Regions from separate parts of the Streptomyces sp. BR1 genome, predicted to be linked through region 2. Evidence: predicted binding sites of a transcription regulator. Region 2 holds the regulator's gene; the other holds the start of a gene.

Region 1 (3,408 bases), 2.1 Mb from region 2:
CCGGCGACATCGTCCTGGCCCGCTGCACCGGCCCCGGCACACCTGCCGCACGGGCCGCGCGGATGCTGCGCCGCATTCAGGAACAGGGGTTCACTGTGGGGCGGTTGGAGGATTACGTGTAGGGGGGCGTTTTTCTGCGGGCCGGTGGGGGCTTGTCGCGCAGTTCCCCGCGCCCCTAAAGGGCCGCTCTGCGGCCCGCCGCGTCGCTCACCCTGATCAGCAGCGCGATCATCAACCAGTTCGCCACCAGGGACGATCCTCCCTTCGCCAGGAACGGGAGGGCCTTGCCGGTGAGGGGGATCAGGCCTGTTACGCCGCCGACCACCACGAACACCTGGAGGGCGAGCGCCGCCGCCAGGCCCGTGGCGAGGAGTTTGCCGAACGGGTCGTGGGCCGCCAGGGCCGTGCGCAGGCCCCGCTGGACGAGCAGCGCGTACAGGACGAGCACCGCCATCACCCCGGCCATCCCCAGCTCCTCCCCGACCGTGGTCAGGATGAAGTCGCTGCGGCCCGCGAAGCCGACGAGCTCGGGGTGGCCCTCGCCCAGGCCCGTACCGGTCAGGCCGCCGCTGCCGAAGCTGAACAGGCCCTGCGCCAGTTGGTCGGAGGTGAGGCCGGGCGGCCGCTGGTCCGGCGGCAGGAACACGTCCATGGGGTGCTGCCAGGCCACGATCCGGCCCCTGACATGCGGTTCCGTCGAGCCGACCACGTACGCCCCGACCGCCGCCATCAGCACCCCGCAGACGATCCAGCTGGTGCGCTCGGTCGCCACGTACAGCATGACCACGAACAGGCCGAAGAAGATCAGCGAGGTGCCGAGGTCGCGTTCGAAGATCAGGACCAGCAGGCTCAGCACCCAGATCGCCACCAGCGGCGCCATCTGGCGGCCCGGCGGCAGCCGGACGCCGAGGACCTTGCGGCCGGTGAGCGCCAGCGAGTCGCGGTGGGTGACGAGGTAGCCCGCGAAGAACAGGGTGATCAGGATCTTCACGAACTCGCCCGGCTGGAGCGAGAACGGCCCGAGGTAGATCCAGCGCTTGGCGCCGTACGTGTCCGCGCCGAACAGCGACGGCGCCATCAGCAGGACGAGCGCCACCGCCATCGAGACATAGATGTAGCGCTGGAGGCGCCGGTGGTCGCGCAGGAGCGCCACGACCGCCAGGCATCCCGCCAGCCCGATGACCGTCCAGATCAGCTGCCCGGAGGCGGTCGGCAACGACTTGTACGCCCGCGCGTACGCCGGGTCGAGCCGGTACAGCAGCACCAGCCCGAGGCCCGACAGGAGCACGGCCAGGGGCAGGATCAGCGGGTCCGCGTACGCGGCGAACCGGCGGACGACGAGGTGCCCGGACAGTGCGATCAACGTCATGCAGACCGCGAACTCGGCGGTGGCGCGCGGGAGTTCACCGGTCGCCGCCACCGACACGCAGGCGTGGCCGCCGACCGTCACGACCACGACGAGCGCGAGCAGCAGCGCCTCGGTGCGACGCCGGGCCAAGGCGAAAGCCCGGCCGGGCGCGGGCGCCGGCGCACGCGCGGCCTCCGGCTCAAGGCCCGCCCCCGGCCCGGGCTCCGCCCCCGGCCCCGGGCCCGCGCCCGCCCGAAGGCCCGTACGAATCGTCCTCATCCGTCCGACCTTAGGGACCCTTATGCCCGTATGGCGATGATTCGGGGGCAAGAAACGGTGTCGCAAAGTCCACATGGGTAAGAAACAACCCGAAACGGAAAAACGCCCTCACGCTCGCGAATCCGGCCGCCACGGCCGTCGGCTTGGCACTCCGCTTGACCGAGTGCTAACCGCCGTCCTAGTCTCGCTTCTGGCACTCCCCACCGGAGAGTGCCAACACAGCGACGGGCAGGTCCGGCACCCGCGACGACGGATCCACCTGGTCGCCACCCCAAACAGTTAACCCCGTGAGATCTCCGAAGGGGGAGACCGGATCGTGACGACCGCCAGCTCCAAGGTTGCCATCAAGCCGCTTGAGGACCGCATCGTGGTCCAGCCGCTCGACGCCGAGCAGACCACGGCCTCCGGCCTGGTCATTCCGGACACCGCGAAGGAGAAGCCCCAGGAGGGTGCTGTCCTCGCCGTGGGCCCGGGCCGCTTCGAGAACGGCGAGCGCCTGCCGCTCGACGTCAAGGTCGGCGACGTCGTGCTCTACAGCAAGTACGGCGGCACCGAGGTGAAGTACAACGGCGACGAGTACCTCGTCCTCTCGGCTCGCGACGTGCTCGCGATCATCGAGAAGTAATCGCTTCACCCGGCACATGTGCCTGAGCTGCGCCCCTGGTCATCCCGCTAGCCGGGCGGCGAGGGGCGCAGTTTTCATTAACCGAGTTTTCCGAGAGGGCTGAACCGCTGCCATGGCGAAGATCCTGAAGTTCGACGAGGACGCCCGTCGCGCCCTTGAGCGCGGCGTCAACAAGCTTGCCGACACGGTCAAGGTGACGATCGGCCCCAAGGGCCGCAACGTCGTCATCGACAAGAAGTTCGGCGCTCCCACCATCACCAACGACGGTGTCACGATCGCCCGCGAGGTCGAGCTCGACGACCCGTACGAGAACCTGGGCGCCCAGCTCGTGAAGGAGGTGGCGACCAAGACCAACGACATCGCGGGTGACGGCACCACCACCGCCACCGTGCTGGCCCAGGCGCTGGTCCGCGAGGGCCTGCGCAACGTCGCCGCCGGCGCCTCCCCGGCCGCCCTGAAGAAGGGCATCGACGCGGCGGTCAAGGCCGTGTCCGAGGAGCTCCTCGCGACCGCCCGCCCGATCGAGGACAAGACCGACATCGCCGCCGTGGCCGCGCTCTCCGCGCAGGACGCCCAGGTCGGCGAGCTCATCGCCGAGGCGATGGACAAGGTCGGCAAGGACGGTGTCATCACCGTCGAGGAGTCCAACACCTTCGGCCTGGAGCTGGAGTTCACCGAGGGCATGGCCTTCGACAAGGGCTACCTGTCCCCGTACATGGTCTCCGACCAGGAGCGTATGGAGGCCGTCCTCGACGACCCGTACATCCTGATCAACCAGGGCAAGATCTCCTCGATCCAGGACCTGCTGCCGCTGCTTGAGAAGGTCATCCAGGCCGGCGCCTCCAAGCCGCTCCTGATCATCGCCGAGGACGTCGAGGGCGAGGCGCTCTCCACCCTGGTCGTCAACAAGATCCGCGGCACGTTCAACGCCGTGGCCGTCAAGGCCCCGGGCTTCGGCGACCGCCGCAAGGCGATGCTCCAGGACATGGCCACCCTCACCGGTGCCACCGTCATCGCCGAGGAGGTCGGCCTCAAGCTCGACCAGGCCGGTCTGGACGTGCTGGGCACCGCCCGCCGCGTGACGATCACCAAGGACGACACCACGATCGTCGACGGCGGCGGCAACAGCGCCGACGTGGCCGGTCGCGTCAACCAG
Region 2 (3,408 bases):
ACGAAGTGGTGCGGCGAGACCAGCAGGTCGGCCGCCTCGGCGGCCTGCGCGACGGGGACCCCGTGGGCGGTGGCGTCGGCCTTCATGGCCTCGCCGTCCAGGACCCGGTCGATGCCCACCGCCCCGTACACCTCGCAGCCCGAGAACGCGGCCGTGCCGAGCACATGATCGAAGTGCGGATGGCTGAGCGCGATATGGGTCACGCGGCGCCCGGCGAGCGCCTGCGCCTGGGCGCGCAGTTCGGCGCCCTCGCGCAGCGTGGACCCCGTGTCGTACAGCAGTACCGCCTGGTCGCCGACGACCAGGCCGGCCGTCGCGTCCCAGCCGGGCAGCCGGCGGCGGCCCACGCCGTCGCCCAGGCGCTCCCAGCCGGACTCCTCCCAGCGGATGTCCGTCGTGTCGATGCCCATGACTGCGACGGTATCCCGGGTCACCGGACGCGTCGCCCGACCGCGCCGCGAGCGGCAACGGTGGCCGCCCTTGCTAGGGGTGTACCGGTCGGCCGTACACTGGCCGGGGGAATGCTGGCACTCGAACGCACAGAGTGCCAGGCAGAGCGGCCAGGGACCACAGCTGGAGGTGTGCGCGGTGCTCAGTGAACGCAGACTCGAAGTGCTGCGCGCCATCGTCCAGGACTATGTCGGGACCGAGGAGCCGGTGGGGTCGAAGGCCCTGACCGAGCGCCACGCGCTCGGCGTCTCGCCGGCGACCGTGCGCAACGACATGGCCGTCCTGGAGGAGGAGGGCTTCATCGCCCAGCCTCACACCAGCGCGGGCCGCATCCCCACGGACAAGGGCTACCGGCTGTTCGTCGACAAGCTCGCGGGCGTCAAGCCCATGACGTCGCCGGAGCGGCGGGCCATCCAGAACTTCCTGGACGGGGCCGTCGACCTCGACGACGTGGTGGCGCGCACGGTGCGGCTGCTCGCGCAGCTCACCCGGCAGGTCGCCGTGGTGCAGTACCCGTCGCTGACGCGCTCGACCGTGCGGCATGTGGAACTGCTCTCGCTCGCGCCCGCCAGACTGATGCTGGTGCTCATCACGGACACCGGGCGGGTCGAGCAGCGGTTGGTCGACTGCCCGGCGCCGTTCGGCGAGACCTCGCTCGCGGATCTGCGGGCCCGGCTCAACAGCCGGATCGTGGGGCGGCGCTTCGCGGACGTACCGCAGCTGGTGCAGGACATGCCGGAGTCCTTCGAACCGGAGGACCGAGGAACCGTTTCGACGGTTCTGTCCACCTTGCTGGAAACCCTGGTCGAGGAGACCGAGGAGCGGCTGATGATCGGCGGCACCGCCAATCTGACCCGCTTCGGACATGATTTCCCCCTGACCATTCGGCCGGTGCTGGAGGCACTTGAGGAGCAGGTTGTGCTCCTCAAACTGCTCGGCGAGGCCAAGGAATCGGGCATGACCGTACGTATCGGGCATGAGAACGCCCATGAAGGGCTGAACTCCACGTCCGTCGTCTCGGTCGGCTACGGTTCGGGCGGCGAAGCCGTCGCAAAACTCGGCGTGGTCGGACCGACCCGCATGGATTACCCCGGAACGATGGGAGCGGTACGCGCAGTGGCACGTTACGTCGGACAGATCCTGGCGGAGTCGTAAGTGGCCACGGACTACTACGCCGTACTGGGCGTACGCCGCGACGCATCGCAGGACGAGATCAAGAAGGCGTTCCGGAGACTGGCGAGGGAACTTCACCCCGATGTGAATCCCGACCCCAAGACCCAGGAGCGGTTCAAGGAGATCAACGCCGCTTACGAGGTGCTGTCGGACCCGCAGAAGAAGCAGGTCTACGACCTCGGCGGCGACCCCCTGTCGTCCTCCGGCGGCGGTGGCGCGGGCGGCTTCGGCGCGGGCGGCTTCGGGAACTTCTCGGACATCATGGACGCGTTCTTCGGTACGGCCTCGCAGCGCGGCCCGCGCTCGCGGACCCGTCGGGGCCAGGACGCCATGATCCGCCTGGAGATCGACCTCAACGAGGCGGCCTTCGGGACCACCAAGGAGATCCAGGTCGACACGGCGGTCGTCTGTACGACCTGCTCCGGCGAGGGCGCCGCTCCCGGCACCTCGGCGCAGACGTGTGACATGTGCCGCGGCCGCGGCGAGGTCTCCCAGGTCACCCGGTCCTTCCTCGGCCAGGTCATGACCTCGCGGCCGTGCCCGCAGTGCCAGGGCTTCGGCACCGTGGTGCCGACCCCGTGCCCCGAGTGCGCGGGCGACGGCCGGATCCGTTCGCGGCGCACCCTCACGGTCAAGATCCCGGCCGGTGTGGACAACGGCACCCGGATCCAGCTGGCGGGCGAGGGCGAGGTCGGCCCCGGCGGCGGCCCCGCCGGCGACCTCTATGTGGAGATCCACGAGCTGCCGCACGACGTCTTCCAGCGGCGCGGCGACGATCTGCACTGCACGGTGACCATCCCCATGACGGCGGCGGCGCTCGGCACCAAGGTGCCGCTGCAGACCCTTGACGGCATGGAGGAGGTGGACATCCGCCCGGGCACCCAGTCCGGCCAGTCCATCCCGCTGCACGCACGCGGTGTGACGCATCTGCGCGGCGGCGGCCGGGGCGATCTGATCGTCCACGTCGAGGTCACCACGCCGACCAAGATGGACCCCCAGCAGGAGGACCTGCTGCGCCAGCTCGCCAAGCTGCGCGGCGAGGAGCGCCCGATGGGGCAGTTCCAGCCCGGGCAGCAGGGCCTGTTCTCGCGGCTCAAGGACGCGTTCAACGGCCGCTGACGGCCGGGGGGCCGGGGGTTGTCCCCCGGGTGAGCACAGTCAGCCGGGCCAGCAGGGCCTGTTCTCCCGTCTGAAGGACGCCTTCAACGGCCGCTGACGGCTGTCGGTCCGGGGGTCTCGCCCCCGGACCTTCGCGTCCGGACGGGGGGATTCGGGTACCGGAGCGCACCCGTGGCACGATGCGGGCATGGCTTTGACCGATCTCTGCCGGTATCCGATCGTGCAGGCCCCCATGGCCGGTGGCGTCTCCGCCGCCGGTCTCGCCGCCGCGGTCTGCGAGGCCGGCGGGCTCGGATTCCTGGCCGCCGGGTACAAGACGGCCGACGGGATGTACCAGGAGATCAAGCAGCTGCGGCGGCTCACCGGGCGCCCCTTCGGGGTCAACCTGTTCATGCCGCAGCCCCCGCACACCGACCCCGCGGTCATCGACGTCTACCGGCACCAGCTGGCGGGCGAGGCCACCTGGTACGAGACGCCGCTGGGCGAGGCCGACTCCGGCGGCGACGACGGCTACGAGGCCAAGCTGGCGATCCTGCGCGACGACCCGGTCCCGGCCGTGTCGTTCACCTTCGGCTGCCCCGAGCCCGAGGTGCTCGCCGGATTCGCGGCCGTAGGCACATACACCGTCGTCACCGTGACCACCCCCGACGAGGCGCTGGCCGCGCA

What was found. The regulator HrcA, encoded in region 2, represses chaperone genes, less so after heat shock. The targets are predictions, from matches to a motif close to TTNGCACTCNGNNNNNCNGAGTGCNAA.
Region 1: groES (co-chaperone GroES) is a predicted target of HrcA. The motif match lies at 1,771-1,797, and genes of this name have one in related genera.

Annotation. Positions count from the first base shown of each region.
Region 1 covers NZ_CM126252.1:2,831,711-2,835,118, reverse strand. The annotation lists gene ACT1U9_RS12030 (hypothetical protein) at 1-122, shown strand, start outside; gene ACT1U9_RS12025 (FtsW/RodA/SpoVE family cell cycle protein) at 176-1,627, opposite strand; gene groES (co-chaperone GroES) at 1,944-2,252, shown strand; gene groL (chaperonin GroEL) at 2,365-3,408, shown strand, end outside.
Region 2 covers NZ_CM126252.1:4,895,372-4,898,779, forward strand. The annotation lists gene ACT1U9_RS21200 (MBL fold metallo-hydrolase) at 1-410, opposite strand, end outside; gene hrcA (heat-inducible transcriptional repressor HrcA) at 589-1,605, shown strand; gene dnaJ (molecular chaperone DnaJ) at 1,606-2,742, shown strand; gene ACT1U9_RS21215 (nitronate monooxygenase) at 2,930-3,408, shown strand, end outside.